DNA from 4 places in the Clostridium sp. SHJSY1 genome. Region 4 is predicted to be linked to each of the others. Evidence: riboswitches for the same ligand, from Rfam matches in the RefSeq annotation. Region 4 holds a riboswitch; each other region holds the start of a gene.
What was found. Region 4 has a riboswitch for thiamine pyrophosphate ahead of thiC (phosphomethylpyrimidine synthase ThiC). Riboswitches for the same ligand answer to the same signal wherever they lie in the genome.

Region 1 (4,112 bases), on a different contig from region 4:
ATTGTCAACCATATAACCCAACTAATTGAAACGAAAAATTTTACTATTATTCAAATTTTCTAATTTCAAATAAAAAATAAACATCAACTAATCTTTTACACTAATTGATGCTTATTTTTATAATAATCTTAATTTTTTTCTTCTTTTACTTTAGCTCTTTCTAATATTATCTTTTCATCTAATTTATATATATAATCAATTATTTTGACTTTTAAAGTTCCTATCCCTTCATTATCTTTATCTATACTTTCATATGCTATTTCTCCAGCAATCCCCATTGAAACAATTCCTGATAAGGTTGCAATAAGTTTATTTTCTACTGCTCCTAAATAGGAGCCAATTAAAGATGTACACATACATCCTGTTCCAGTAATCTTAGACATTATTCTATTTCCATTGTAGACACTATACAATATGTATCCATCAGTAATAATATCAACAGCACCTGTAATAGAAACTACTGCATTTAACCTTTTTGCAAAATCTTTTGCAATATCCTTTGCATTTATAAATTCATCAGTATTTACGTCAATTATATCTCCTGAGTCTACTCCCTTAGTTTTTGTATTTATTCCATATAGTGTTTTTATCTCTGATAAATTTCCTCTAATAACTGATATCTTTACCTCTTCTATTATTCTTTTAGCTACATTTGTTCTATAAAGTGTCGCTCCAACACCAACAGGATCTAAAACAACTGGAATATTTAATGTATTGGCCTTTTTTCCTCCTTGTATCATAGATTCTATAGTTATACTATTTAAGGTTCCAATATTTATAACAAAAGCAGAAGCAAGTATTACCATATCACAAACTTCATTAATATCATCTGTCATAACTGGTGACCCACCTATAGCTAAAGTTATATTTGCACAATCATTAGCAGTTACATAGTTTGTTATATGATGCACTAAAGGATTTTTTTTTCTTACACTTTTTAAAGCTTCTAATATTTTTTTATTAATTTCCATTAATCATACCTGCTTTCTTATATAATGAATAGAAATGGTTTGTTGGCCCTACGCCCTTTCCTATATCTAATGAATGTTTTATAGCAATATTAATATACTCTTTAGCCTTTTCTATTGATTCTTTTACACTATAACCCAAAGCTAAATTTGCTGCAATTGCAGAGGATATAGTACATCCTGTTCCATGAGTATTCTTTGTAGGTATTCTCTTTGAATAGAAATGTGTGATTTCCACTCCATCATATAAAATATCTATGGCTTCTCCTTCAAGATGTCCACCTTTCATAAATACATTTTTACAACCTAACTTATACATTTCTTTTGCAGCAATTTCCATATCGTTGATAGTTTCTATCTTTTCAACTTTCCCATTTACTTCTGTTAATATTTCTTCAGCTTCTGGTAAATTAGGAGTAATTATTGTTGCTAATGGAATTAGCTTATTTATTAGCTCTGTTTTTGACTCTGGTTTTAATAATAAATATCCACTTTTTGATATCATTACAGGATCTAGAACTATATTTTGAGGTTTATACTTTTGTAATCTATCACTTATTGTACCAATTGTAGATATCTTAGAAACCATACCTATTTTCACCGCATCTACTGTAATATCTGTAAATATAGCATCTATTTGAGCTTTTATTATATTCTCATCAATATCTTGTACAGCAAAAACACCTTGAGTATTTTGTGCAGTAATAGCAGTTATAACACTCATCCCATATACCCCATTTGCACTAAAACTTTTTAAATCTGCCTGAATACCAGCTCCTCCTGAGCTATCTGAACCTGCAATAGTTAATACTTTCTTCATCCTTTTACCTCCTAAAATATAAAAAACACAAACCCATAGGATTTGTGTTCAAAATATCACATTATGCAAATAGAAATAAACAACTTCCTACGCTGGCATTACCCAGTTCAGGTCTTTAGGGTCAAAAAATTATGGTTCTTAATCTCAGCTGGCCAATCCAGCCCCCCTGTGTTATATATTTAATTTTATTCTTATCATAGCATATGGTTTTATTCTATTCAAGTTTACACTTATTTAATCTAAAACATCACTTATTTGTGATACCACTCTTAAATTCATAATAAAAGGTTTTGTATAAACTTAATAAAAAAATTTAATTCCAAGAAATAAGTTTTTTACCCTATAACTTCCTTTGCCATATTAATCATATCATCTTGGCTTAATTCAGTATAATCCATATTCAAGATACAATAAGATATTCCAGATTCATACCACTTAACTGCTTGATTTTGACTAACTTTTATTTCATCACTTGTACTTCCATATCCGATTTGAAGAAGTCCTTTATTTTGTAACTCTTTTTCTTCATCTGTTGGTTCATATCCTTCTGGAACTAACTTGTATTCATTACTTGTATATTCAATCTTTATTCCACTATATTCTACTGAAACAGTCTTTTTTAATGTGTCTTCAGTGAAATATTTCTGATCTATTTTTTTAGCAGACATAGTCAAACTCTGACCTTTTTTAGAACCTTCTTTATTATAATCAAAATCTGCACTCTTATATTTCTCAACTGCAGATCTTTTATCATCACGAATTTCTTCGTTTGAATAGTTAAATGTATCAAATTTAAATCCATTATTAAAGGATTCAACATATTTAGGTGTAAAGCCAACACTCTCTTTTACCTCATCTTTACTTGGAAAATTATTAACTTCAGTTAGGCGAGATGATGAACTAAGGATTTCAAAGTGATTAGTTGCTGCAACACATGTTGCGGTTGTTGCAACAATCAGCATTCCTGCAATTATAACTGTCTTTGGCTTTAATAATTTATGTTTCATAGTAAAAACTCCTTTATTATCTTTTTCTTTTAATATTTCATTTTTAATTTTGAAAAACATATTTTCAGGTACTGAAGAATTATCTGATTTATCAATTAAGCATTCTTTAATTTTTTCATCTATATTTTCATTAAAACTTTTATTCATTAAGTCTCACCCTCTTTAAATTTCTATGATTATATTCATACTCACATTTAATTAAACTTCCTTTTAACTTTTTCCTTGCACTATGAAGCCTTGATTTTACCGTACCTTCAAAGCAACCCATAATTTTTGCAATTTCTTTAACTGTAAGACCATTAAAATAATATAGAACAATTACTGTTTTCTGTTTTAAATCAAGCGTTTCAATTTCTTCATAAAGATTATTTTTTTGTTCTTTTCTTAAATATTGCTCTATAGAAATATCAATACTTTTTTCATCTGCCTTTTCAAATATATTGTCAACTGGCAGGCATTTCTTATCTTTTTTTGCATATCTCCATGCAATTCGCGTAAGCATTTTAAAAAACCATGATTTAAAAAGTTCAGGATTTTTAAGACTTTTTACATTGTTATAACAGCTTATAAATGCTTCTTGTACAATATCTTCACTTGTATGCTTATTACCTGTAATAAGATATGCATATTTGAATGATTCATTTTTATATATTTCAAACAATTCACCTAATGCGTTCATATCACCAGACTGGATTTTTATGACAAGCTCTTCTTCACACAATTTACTCTCTCCCTTCGATTCTTATCGATGCATCTATATATTAGAGACATTAAGGTATCAATTGGTTCATTTTTAACAAAAACTTTTACATTCCCAATTTATAAAATTAATATATTCCTTATATATGTATTTAAAATAAAAGTAGTCTTAGACAAATTATATACCTGCCTAAAACTACTTTCATCACTCACTTATGGTAAGGTTCTCTGTATCGGTAATAAGTGAGGTTTTTTATTAGTAGTTGGCTAAAAAATTTTAAAACTCGCACTTATCTTTAACACTCATATTTAAGATGATTACTACATTTTATTTTATGAAAAAATCTTAATTCACACATATTATTTATAGGTTTATTATGCATGATTAGTTAAAAATCTTAAATTTATACTTGTAAAAATATAAAGGAATCCCATAGAATTACATAATCTATAATAGTTCCGTAAATAATTTTCTTATTAAAACACAGACTTTTTTATTTAAAAGTCTGTATCAGACAAATTTGTTGGTTATTAAATGTACTTTTGTCTTTATCTTTTTATCTAAATAAAATATTAGTAATAAATAACTCTACCTTCTTTAATCTTTTTTACTACCAC
Region 2 (4,112 bases), on a different contig from region 4:
TGATATTTTAAGTAAAGGTAAAGTTAAAGATGAAAAGACTTCACTAGATGCAGATTATAATCTTGAAGTCTATATGGGAGAAGAAGTAAAAACATATAAATATGTAGTAAGTGTGGATGAAAGAGGTGTAGGTAATTTTTATGATGATAATACATCATATCTAATTCCTAAGGATTTAGATGATACCATTCAACAAAACCTTTCTACAATAAGAAAACCTAGAGATTTTGAAAGTATATACTATGAAAGTATACTTGAAGTAGTTAATAAAAAGAAAGATGAACTAACAGCTTCAGAAAATAAAGTAGGTGTAAACATAAGTGGGGATGTTGATTGTTTAAAGTACATGTTTTCTGTTGATATTAAAAGTTTTGAGAAAAATTTAGATAAAATTGTTCCAGGGACAAAGCTAGTTAATAATGATATAGCTGATTTTGACACTACTATTACAGTAAAGAATAGAGGTTATAGTAGCAAAGTATTTAAAACAAGTATAATTGTTGATAATAAAAAAGATAAAAGTTATGAAACATATTATGTTCAAGGAAGTTATGAAGATAAGTCATGGAAGATAACTGTAAGTGAACCAAATGAAAAGCCTAAAGGGTGGTAAGATATAAGGAGGTCAAAATGGGTAGTTGTGATAATTGTGCAAGCAAAGATCAATGTGCTTCAAAAGGAGTTACATCATGTGAAACTTCAATAAAGGTTTTACCTAAGTATGGAAATGTAAAAAATATAATTGGAGTAATTAGTGGTAAAGGTGGAGTTGGAAAATCTACTATAACAGGGGTTATGGCCACTATTTTAAGAAAAAAAGGATATAAAGTTGGAGTTTTAGATGCTGATATTACTGGGCCATCTATGCCTAGATTCTTTGGGATTAATAATCAAAGAGCAAAGATAACACCTATAGATGAAAATACAGTGAAATTTTTACCTGTAGAGACTTCTAGTGGGGTTAGGGTTATGTCTATGAACTTAATTACACCAGTAGAAGACCAACCAGTTATATGGAGAGGACCAGTAATCACTGGAGTTTTGAATCAAATGTACATAGATACAGAATGGGGAGATTTAGATTATCTATTAATTGATATGCCTCCAGGAACAGGAGACATTGCATTAACTGTAATGCAAGATTTTCCTATAAAAGAATTGGTTATAGTATCTACACCACAAGATATGGTTTCTATGATAGTCAAGAAAGTTGTTATAATGGCAGAAAAAATAGGAGTAAAAGTAAAAGGTGTAGTAGAAAATATGGCTTATATAGTATGTGATGGGTGTGAAAAAAAGTTGCGTGTGTTTAGTAAGAAATCTGCAGAAGAGCATGCGGAGTATTTAGGGTTATCTTTAATAGGTGAATTACCTATAGATTTGGAGTTCACTGAAGCTTTAGAACAAGGAAAAGCAGAAGAATATGTATCAGACAATCCTTTGTATTCATTAATTTTTGAAGGATTATATTAATAATTTTCTTTTCTTTGGGGATAATAGTTTATGAAAATATCCTAAAAGAAAGGGGAATTAATTATGATAGCAAAAGTAGATCAAGATACTTGTGTTGGATGTGGATTATGTCCATCTGTATGTGAAGAAGTATTTGAATTAGGGGATGACGGTAAGGCTCATGCAATTGTAGATGAAGTACCATCAGGTTGTGAGGATGCAGCTAAAGAAGCAGAGTCTAGTTGCCCAGTTGATGCAATAGAATGTGAATAGTTAAAATAAAAGGATCTCCATTGAGGAGGTCCTTTTATTTTAAGCTTTAGCTTGCTTTAATAATGTTGCAAATGGAAGGAAAGCAATCAATGCAATGCATATAACTGCATCAGCTGTTACCATTGGAGCATTTACAACCAAGGAATATATCCATGGATGCATTCCAGCCGATAAAGCATCAGAAGAGAAGAATACTACTCCTGAAATAAAGTGACAAATAAATTTAGCTACAAAAGCTATTGCTGTCCCTAATATGGGTTTACTTCTAAAGTATCCAGCAAGACCTATAGCTAAGGATGGTAGTGGATAATCAAATAAAATTTGGACAGGATGGACAAAATAAGGATCAAGGAATAAATTCAAAAGTCCATATAAAAAACCTGTTAACATTCCTATTTCAGGGCCGTAAATGAAGGCAATTAATAAAATAGGAACCATTCCTCCAAGTGTAACACTTCCACCAGCAGGAAAGTGGTATATTCTAAAAACTTGTAAAACACATGCAAGAGCTAAAGCTATTCCAATACGACTCATAATTTTAGCATTAAGCTCTATTTTTTTAAACCTAATTAAAGCAACAATAATTATAGCTAATCCAAATAATCCAATAAATAAGCTTGGATTACTTATTAAAGTTTGGAACTTTGCAGAAAAGCCAGTAAAGTAATTAGTTAGCCTATCTGACCAATCATTTAAAAAATTCATAAAAAAACCTCCTAGTAATCCTGCTAGAAGTCCTAAAGCTTTAATAATATTAATTATAATTGCTTTCCTACGCTGGAATTAACCAGATCAGGTACAAGGGTTAATGATGCACATCTCTCAGCCTTTAGGCACCCCTAGCAGATAAATTTAATTCTGCTTTTATTCTATGCCTTGTATTAAAAAAAGTCAATTAACTTATTAACAACCATACTCGACGAATTTTGGGGATTTGGACTACATATTGTATTTACTGTTGATACACAAATGGTATCACCTATATTTGAATTAGGCACTTGGTTTAATGGAATAGATGCAATACTTCCATCATCAAGGGCAACATAGGCTTCCATATTATTTTTATCTATTATTGTTACTTTCATTTATAAGTACCTCCTATATATTAGGATGCCTTAAAAGAAAAAAGATATACCTAAGTATATCTAGTAAATATCATTATAAATAATTTTAAACACCTCTAAGGATTCTTCAATTTTAGGCTTTAATAATTTTTTTTTGTTTTCAAAGTTTTTTATTCCTTCTTCAGTTAACCTATATATTTTTTGAAATTTCTTCTTTGGGTCATTCCATTCACCAACAATATCTCCTTGTTTTTCAAGTTTTTTTAAAATAGGGTATATCCCTCCTGTGCTAGGAATCCATAATCCATTAGTTCTTTCACCTATTTTGTGAGAAATATCATTTCCGTTTGATGGATTTAAACTTAAAATATAAAGAATATAAATAGGAAGCAACCCCTTAGTAAACACCTGACCTACGGCTTCGTTCTCTTTTCTTATTTTTTTTAAGTCAGAAAGTTTTTGCTTATATTCTTCATATAATCGTTTTTCTTCAGCCTTAAGGTCTTTCTCGTTCATATATAAATTAAAGTTCCTCTATAATGAAGCCAAGTAATCCAGGTCCAGTATGAACTCCTAAAGCAGGTCCTACTGTGGCGATAGAAATTTTATTAACATTAGTGTGGTCTTTTAAAGAATTAAGAAGTCCTTGACTTTCTTCAATAGCGTTTCCTTCGATAATCCAGATGTTGCATTTATTTTTATCTAGGTAGCTTTCAATAATTTCTTTCAATTTGTTTATAGATTGTTTACGACCTCTAGCTTTAGCAAAGGTTTGATAAACACCATCATCACCTACAAAAACTATTGGCTTAAGATTTAAAAGTTCTCCAATTGTTCCAGCAACTTTACCTATTCTACCTCCCCTTTTAAGATATTCAAGAGTAGCTAGTGTAAAGTAAGTATGTACTTTTTCTCTAATGCATGGAAGCATAGAGATTATTTCTTCAAAAGTTTTTCCTTCTTTAATTAAACTTGAAACAGATAAGGCTATAGAACCTTCAGCCATACATAATGTTTTTGTATCATAAACGTAACTTGTAAGCTTTGGGTGGTCTTCTAAAGCTAATCTTACAGAGTTAATTGTGCCAGAAAGAGCACTTGATATATGTATAGCGATAACATGAGTGTATCCTTCTTCTTCAAGAGTAGTTAATATATTTTCAATTTTTTCCCTACTAGGTAAAGAAGTTGTAGGAATTTCTTTTTCTAAATTATTGTATAGTTCATGTGGAGTTATAGTTACTCCATCTTCATATTCATTATCAGAATAAATAATTCTAAAAGGTAGAGAATAAATATTATGTTCTTTTAATAAACTTGGTG
Region 3 (4,112 bases), on a different contig from region 4:
CCCAAGTGGCATTACTGCTATAGCACCTGCTTCTGCCATTCTCTTTCCCATCATTAAGTCTGGGGTCATATATGGTAAAACATTAAATCCTTCCTTTGCTAATATTTCTGTAGCCTTTAGAGTCTCTAAATTATCTGGCATTAAATATTTAGTATCAGAAATAACTTCTATTTTTACCCAATTTCCACATCCCATAGCTTTAGCTAACCTTGCTATTCTAATAGCTTCTTCTGCATTTCTAGCCCCTGAAGTATTTGGAAGTAGAATTATATCCTTAGGTATATATTCTATTATGTTTTCTTCCTTGTTATCTAAATCTACTCTTCTTACAGCCATAGTAACTATATTTGTACCAGATTCTCTAACTACATCTGGAAGTATTTTATTATTACCATACTTCCCTGTACCAACTAATAGTCTTGAACTTAATTCCTGTTTTCCTAATATAAATTTATCCATTTTAAATCCCCCAATATTTTAAATTTCTATTTCATTTAATAATAATCTAAGAACTGTATTAGCTTCATGATTTGCTACAATTGCAACTCTTGGAGCCATAAGCCCTTCATTAATTCCAGCTTCATGAACTCTATCCCCACAAATATATAACCTGTCCCCTATCTTTTTGGTTGTTATAATATTATTTGAGTAAAATCCAGCCATTCCTGATGCTGATACAACTTTTGTATCTTTAAAGTTTTTTAACACTTCTCCAACTATAATTGCTTTATAAGAAGCATTATCAAAAGCTTCTACAACTATATCAAAGCCTTTAAAAATATCTTCTATATTATCCTTTTCCACTTTTTTATCTATAGCTTCTACTTTTATAAAAGGATTAATCTCTGTAAGTATATCCTTTAATGCCTCAACTTTTTTCATCCCTATATGCTTTATATAGTACTGCTGCCTATTTAGATTACTAGGTTCAACCACATCAAAGTCTATAATCTTTATATGTCCAACTCCAATTCTAGCTAAGGATATAGCCACATTTGACCCAAGCCCTCCAGCACCTGCAATGGCAACTTTTCCTTTTTTTAATTTTTCATGTACCTTTGGTGTATGTCGACTAACCATTAATGCTTCAAGTTCTTCTTTATTTGGTATTTCACCTTTTTTAATAAAAGAAAGTCTATCCCCATCTTTTACATTTCTATCTTCTTTTATTGGAAATCCATTTAGTATTACAATATCAGCCCCTTTTTTATATTGATCCCTTAGTTTATATGCTGAAACTTCTTGAACTTCTCTCTCTTTTTCATTTATTAAAACCTTCATGATTTAGCCTCCTCCAACAAAGCTTATTACTTCCATAACATTACTATTTTTAAGTACTATTTTTGCAAAATCTTCTTTGGTTACAATAACTCCATTAAGTTCAATCACTACTTTATCTTTATTTATAGTAAGTTCATCTAAAAACTTATCTAGTGTTTTTTCTACCTTTAACTCAAATTCTTTTCCATTTACCTTCATTAAAATCACACCTCCTATTAATTTTTTCCATATAAAAAAGACTTACCCATAGGCAAGTCTTAAAATCAAATTTCATAAATGAATACACAGTATTCCCTGCTTCCCTACGGTGGTACTAACCACATCAGGTTAAAGGGTGTCAATTCTAACAGAATATCTCTCAGCCAACTCAAAGTCAGCACCCCTAGCCTTTATATTATATTTTCTAATATTCATATTACAACTTCAAGTAATTTTTGTCAATTTTAAAAATCTAAAGTAGCAAAATAATCCTCTATAGTTTCTGCTCTTCTTATTTGTTTAGTAGAGCCATCTTCTTGAAGTAAAATTTCAGCAGATTTCAATTTCCCATTATAGTTATATCCCATTGCAAATCCATGAGCACCAGTATCATGAATTACTAGTATATCTCCTTTATCTATCTTTGGAAGACTACGATCTACTGCAAATTTATCATTATTTTCACATAAAGATCCTACTACATCATAAACATGATCACAAGTTTCATTTTCTTTACCCATTACAGTTATATGATGATATGCTCCATACATTGCAGGCCTCATTAAGTTAACAGCACATGCATCTACCCCAATATATTCTTTATATATATGCTTTTCATGAACTGCAGTTGTTACAAGGTGTCCATAAGGTCCAAGCATGAAACGTCCAAGTTCTGTATATATAGCCACATCTCCCATTCCTGCTGGTATTAATATCTCTTCATAAGCTTTCCTTACACCTTCACCTATAGCCATAATATCATTAGGTTCTTTATCTGGTGTATATGGAATTCCTACTCCTCCTGAAAGATTTATAAATCCAATATGCACACCTGTTTCTTCTTTTAATTCCACTGCTACCTTAAATAAAATCTTAGCAAGTTCTGGATAATAATCGTTTGTAACTGTATTACTTGCTAAAAACGAATGCATTCCAAATTCTTCAACCCCTAATTCTTTCAATTTTAAGAATGCTTCTGTCATTTGTGCTCTTGTTAATCCATATTTTGCATCACCTGGATCATCCATTATAGTAGTTCCAAGAGCAAACTTTCCACCTGGATTATATCTAAATGAAATTGTTTTAGGAATTCCAGCAACTTCTCTTAAAAAGTCAATATGAGTTATATCATCTAAATTAATAGTAGAATTTAACTTACGTGCATATTGAAATTCTTCAGCTGGAGTATTATTTGATGAAAACATAATATCATCCCCAACAAATCCACACTTTTCAGACATAATAAGTTCAGTTAAAGAAGAGCAATCCATTCCACAGCCTTCTTCTTTTAAAATTTTAAGAATATATGGATTAGGTGTTGCCTTTACTGCAAAATATTCTTTAAATCCTTTATTCCATGAAAAAGCTTCATTTAGTTTTCTTGCATTTTCTCTAATTCCTTTTTCATCATATAGATGAAATGGTGTTGGAAATTCTTTTATAATCTCTTCTAATTGCTCTTTTGTAACAAATGGCTTTTTACTCATTAAATCTTCATCCTTTCATCATTTCAATTAACTTCATCTCATTAATTAAAGCATCTTTAAATACTTTAACTAAATTGTTATTACTTGAATATAAACAGGTTGAATTTAGTTCATCCCCAATTTCACCAGTTAAAACATATTTCGAGTCAACTATAAGTCTAACTTGAGATTTATCTTTCTCATCATGATATATTATAGCCCCATCCAAGGTAAATGTAGAATCTGTAATTGCAACTATTTTAATTTCTCTACTTATAAGATCAATTAATTCTGATCTTACTTCATCAAGTCTTTCTGCACACATATCTAAATAAACTCTTTCTTTAGCTTGTACTAACATATTTCTAAATTTATCTTGAATATGTTTTTCACCTTTTACTGTTATATATCCGTTTGTTTCTTCTTTTCTTTTTGGAACATTTTTTATAAGCTCAGTCTTATTTTTCTCTAAAACACGAATTTTATTATTGCAAAATTCATCTATACTAACTGGAGTATATAAAATAGCCCCATCCTCTATAATATAAGCAGCCCCCTTTTCAACTAGCCCAGCTAATGAATTATAAGTATTGGATCTAGATATACCAGTTATCTTAGAAACTTCATAACCATTAAGCTCCCCTTCTGCAAATAATGACAAATAAATGTTAGCTTCATGCCTGGTTAATCCAAAACTCATTAATCTATCTACAATATCCATTTCCTGCACTCCTTGAATGAGTATTTCTATATAGGAATACTATACAACCTAAATAATATTTAGTCAATAGTTGATATAGATTTTCAATTAAATTTTTTCTGAAAAATTGGCTATCTAAAAATACTTTAGACAGCCTTCTTATAGTTTATTATTTTTTTAACTTTGTTCCTTCTGAAGATTGTTCGATTTTTCCTTCTTTCATAAGACCACCAAGAGTCATTTTAAAGTAGTTTTTAGAAGTACCAAAGACTTCTTTAATAACCTCTGGAGATGTTTTGTCATTATATGACATAACCCCATCATGGCTATTTAAATATTCAAGAATCCTTTCCTTTAATTCATCTCTTTCATCAAGTCTTTTCTTTCTTGTTGTAACACCTACAATACCATCTTCATATATTTTTTTAACTCTTGCTTTAAACTTATCTCCTGGATAAATATCACTA
Region 4 (4,112 bases):
CTTTGCAAATTCCATATCTGGTTTAAATGATTTTACTTCTGTAACAGACTTCACTCCCTCTACAGCTCTTAACTTATCTATATATTTTCTCTTAGTATTTATAGAAAAACCATTAACTAAATATCCGAAACTTCTTTTTACAGTTGTTCCTGTTATAGCTTCAACCTTAACAATCACATCATTTTGAGATGATTTAATTTCTTCTTCTTTTACCTTTATTGAGTCATTATATTCTGCACTATTATCTTTTATTGCAGGTGTATCTTCTAATTGAACTATAACTCTAATCTCTTCTTCTAAATTAGAACTTGACCCATTTTCATTAACCACCTTTTCTGTTAAGGAATTTCCTTTAATATATTTTGTTTGATTTAAAATTTTTGCCTCTACTTCACTCTTTAAAACTTGTTTCAACTCATCAGTAGACACATCTTTTCCCAAAGCTGACAATGTACTACTATTTAATGCTATTGTAGTAGTTAATGCTAAAGTAGTAATAAGCGAAATAAACTTCTTACTCTTCATGTTAATCCCCCTTTTTATTCCCTAGTTGTATTTTTTTTGATTTTGTTGTTTATTTTACAACTAACTTTTATCCTTGTAAATATATTTTTAACTTTTTCTGGAAAAAAATTTTTTTTCAAGTTTAAACCGAATATTTTATCAAATTACTTAAAAACTCTTGACAATTTTTACATTATTACAAAAAATAGATGGATTGATTTAAAATTTACATTAAATCAATCCATCTATTATTTTTCTATTTAATCTCTAAGGATATTTAAATCTTCCCCATTTAAAATCTTTTTCATTGTTCTCATTGAACACATTTTTCCACACATTGTACATGACTCTTCATCATGTGGCTTTGATTCAGCCCTGTATCTTCTTGCCTTTTCACCATCAATAGCTAAATTAAACATAGCTTCCCAATCTAAATCAGCCCGTGCTTTACTCATTGCATTATCCCAATTTCTTGCCCCTTTAATTCCTTTTGCTATATCCGCTGCGTGAGCTGCAATCTTTGATGCTACAATCCCTTCTTTCATGTCTTTTAGATCTGGTAATCTTAAATGTTCTGCTGGTGTAACATAACATAAGAAGTCTGCTCCATAAGTAGCTGCTATAGCTCCTCCTATTGCGGATGTTATATGATCATACCCTGGAGCAACATCTGTAACTAAAGGTCCTAAAACATAGAAAGGTGCTCCATGACATAATTTCTTTTCTAATAACATATTTGCTTGTATTTCATTCAGTGCCATATGCCCTGGTCCTTCAATTATAATTTGCACATTTTTTTCCCAAGCTCTTTTTGTAAGTTCTCCAAGAGTTATAAGTTCCTTTATTTGATTAGCATCAGTTGAATCATTAATTGATCCTGGCCTTAATGCATCCCCTAAAGATATTGTCATGTCATATTTAGCACATATATCTAAAAGTTTATCAAAATGTTGATAAAATGGATTTTCTTTATTATTTAGCTCCATCCAGGCAAACAATAATGATCCACCTCTTGAAACTACACTAGTCAATCTCTTATTTCTTTTCACTGTTTCAACAGCTTCTCTATTAATCCCTGCATGTATTGTTATAAAATCTACTCCATCTTGTCCATGTTTGTCTACTACTTCTAAAAATTCTTCAGCAGTTATATCTTTTAACTCTTTATCATAAAAACCTACAGCATCATATATTGGTACAGTCCCAAGCATTGCAGTAGACATTTCAACTATTTTTCTTCTCATTCCTTCTGTTTTACCATAGTTAGACAAATCCATTATGGCTTCTGCTTTCATTTCAAGAGCAACTCTTACTTTTTCTAACTCCTTATCACATTCAGGACAATCTTTTGATATACCAAGATTAACATTAATTTTAGTTTTAAGTCCTTGTCCCACTCCTTCTGGGCTAAGAGTTTTATGATTTTTATTTGCAGGAATTGCTACCTTTCCCTCTGCCACTAAAGATCTTAATTCTTCTACATTCATATTTTCCTTTTCTGCTACTATTTTCATTTCTCTTGTAATGATTCCCTTTTTTGCTGCATCCATTTGAGTTGTATAATTCATTAATAAACCCTCCTTGTTTTTTTGCTATAAAAAAAAGCTTGCCAAAGCAAGCTAAAATCACTACATAATTATATATGTTAATATAGTAAAGTTAATATTGCTTCCCTCCGATGGCATTATCCATATCAGGTTACAAGGGTTAGGATTTTACTCCCTCTCAGCCAAATTGGCACCCCTAGCAAGTTTTTTTCTATTTTATTCTGATTATACTATTATTTACTTTTTATTTCAAGAAATTATAAATATGAATCAAAAAGAATTTACTCCATAACACACTTCTATCTTTTATCACTGTTATAGAAAATTCAACCATACTATGATATTCTGAAATTATATAGATAGGAGGTATTGAACTTGAAAAGTATATATATGATAATTGCAGATGATATAAATGAATCAATACAAAAAGGCGAATTAAAACCTGGATCAAAAATACCCTCTATTAGAAATTTAACCACAAAATATAATTGCTCAAAAAATTCAGTTATAAAGGCTTATGAAACCTTAAAAAATAATCACATTATTTATTCCTCACCTAAAAGTGGTTTTTTTGTGGCAGAAACATTAAGTAGAAATAATGTTGAATGTGATACAATAAATTTTTATAGTGGTAATACTATTATAGGTAATATGAATACTGAAGACTTAAAGCACTGTTTAAAATGGGCTGGAGATATTTATAGCAATTATTCTTTAGAAAGTGGTATTTATGGCATTGACTCATTAAGAGATAGACTTGTTACTCATCTTTCTAACTCTCAAATATTTACTTCTAGAGATAATATTTTTATTAATATGGGCATTTGTCAAACTTTAAGTGCATTAAATATGTTAGAGCTTCCAAATAGAAAAACAACTATTTTAATAGAACAACCTACTTATGCAATGTATATTGAAGGACTAAAAAATAGTAATGTTCCTGTAATTGGTATAGAAAGAAATGAAAATGGAATTGACCTTAAAGAACTTGAAAGAATATTCAAGGAAGAGAGTATTAAGTTTTTTTATGTCATTCCAAGGCATCATAATCCTTTAGGAACTACTTTAAATAAAAGTCAAAGAAAAACTATAGCTAAACTTGCTAAAAAATATGATGTATATATAGTAGAAGATGACTATTTTTCATGTATAGATGAAGATAGAAACTATGATCCTATATTTTCGTATTCTGATCATGAACACGTATTTTACATAAGTAGTTTTTCTAAAATTATGCCTTGGATGAGAATAGGTTTTATAGTCTCTCCTACAAATTTAATTAAATCCTTAAAAAAATGTATGTATAAAATTCATTTTTTCTCTTACCCTACACCTTCCTTATTGTCACAAGCCACTTTGGAAATTTACCTTCAAAGCAAGCTACTTTATAAGCACACTTCATTGGTAACTGCCGATCTAAAGAGCAAATATGATATTTTAAATGAAAGTTTAAAATCTTTAGAATATCTTGATGTAAAAGTAATAAAAAGTCATTCTGGGTTTTACTGTTACCTAGAACTTCCAGAATGGGTTAACGAAGATATTTTAGTAAAAGAACTTGAAAAATCTAAAGTTATTGTTGGACATGGTAAAAGATTTTATTTTTATGATAAATTTTATAAAAAAGGAATTAGACTTAGTATTGCTAGTGTTAGTAATCATGATATAAAAAAAGGAATTTCTGTAATAGAAGAAAAACTAAAGATGTTTTCATGAAATTTTCCATTATAAATGAGGGCATTGAAAAACTATAATTTTTTTCAATGTCCTCCTCCTGTAATAATGTTTTTCTAATCAAATAAACTAAGATTCCTAACTTATTATATGCATAACTGTGCTTAATTCAAATCAATATAATCTAACTCTGCATAACCTGTATTTCCCTTTGCCAATCTAATAATATTGTCGCCAGCTTTAAGATTCACATTTACTTTCAAATCAGCAAATTGTGACCATCCCGAAGTCTTAGGGTAGGTAATAGTTGAAAAGGCACCTCCATTATATGCTAATTCCTGTGTTGAGTTTGTGCCTGTTCCATTTGCATATCTTATTGTCATTGTA

Region 1: it holds a riboswitch for thiamine pyrophosphate, as region 4 does, so the genes downstream of both, thiD (bifunctional hydroxymethylpyrimidine kinase/phosphomethylpyrimidine kinase) here and thiC (phosphomethylpyrimidine synthase ThiC) in region 4, are expected to answer to the same signal.
Region 2: it holds a riboswitch for thiamine pyrophosphate, as region 4 does, so the genes downstream of both, thiT (energy-coupled thiamine transporter ThiT) here and thiC (phosphomethylpyrimidine synthase ThiC) in region 4, are expected to answer to the same signal.
Region 3: it holds a riboswitch for thiamine pyrophosphate, as region 4 does, so the genes downstream of both, thiS (sulfur carrier protein ThiS) here and thiC (phosphomethylpyrimidine synthase ThiC) in region 4, are expected to answer to the same signal.

Annotation. Positions count from the first base shown of each region.
Region 1 is NZ_JANDMF010000056.1:16,472-20,583, forward strand. It holds gene thiM (hydroxyethylthiazole kinase) at 129-971, opposite strand; gene thiD (bifunctional hydroxymethylpyrimidine kinase/phosphomethylpyrimidine kinase) at 961-1,788, opposite strand; TPP riboswitch at 1,855-1,966, opposite strand; gene NNC19_RS19975 (hypothetical protein) at 2,124-2,942, opposite strand; gene NNC19_RS19980 (RNA polymerase sigma factor) at 2,935-3,516, opposite strand; gene NNC19_RS19985 (nitroreductase family protein) at 4,068-4,112, opposite strand, start outside.
Region 2 is NZ_JANDMF010000009.1:34,371-38,482, reverse strand. It holds gene NNC19_RS06590 (hypothetical protein) at 1-613, shown strand, start outside; gene NNC19_RS06585 (Mrp/NBP35 family ATP-binding protein) at 631-1,473, shown strand; gene NNC19_RS06580 (ferredoxin) at 1,537-1,725, shown strand; gene thiT (energy-coupled thiamine transporter ThiT) at 1,765-2,430, opposite strand; TPP riboswitch at 2,478-2,576, opposite strand; gene NNC19_RS06570 (hypothetical protein) at 2,607-2,810, opposite strand; gene NNC19_RS06565 (PadR family transcriptional regulator) at 2,871-3,305, opposite strand; gene NNC19_RS06560 (DegV family protein) at 3,313-4,112, opposite strand, start outside.
Region 3 is NZ_JANDMF010000002.1:253,492-257,603, forward strand. It holds gene NNC19_RS02385 (thiazole synthase) at 1-459, opposite strand, end outside; gene thiF (sulfur carrier protein ThiS adenylyltransferase ThiF) at 478-1,281, opposite strand; gene thiS (sulfur carrier protein ThiS) at 1,285-1,479, opposite strand; TPP riboswitch at 1,564-1,675, opposite strand; gene NNC19_RS02400 (diaminopimelate decarboxylase) at 1,725-2,966, opposite strand; gene NNC19_RS02405 (helix-turn-helix domain-containing protein) at 2,974-3,666, opposite strand; gene NNC19_RS02410 (S1-like domain-containing RNA-binding protein) at 3,815-4,112, opposite strand, start outside.
Region 4 is NZ_JANDMF010000071.1:11,206-15,317, reverse strand. It holds gene NNC19_RS21800 (S8 family serine peptidase) at 1-525, opposite strand, end outside; gene thiC (phosphomethylpyrimidine synthase ThiC) at 765-2,072, opposite strand; TPP riboswitch at 2,158-2,259, opposite strand; gene NNC19_RS21790 (PLP-dependent aminotransferase family protein) at 2,427-3,767, shown strand; gene NNC19_RS21785 (CBM35 domain-containing protein) at 3,890-4,112, opposite strand, start outside.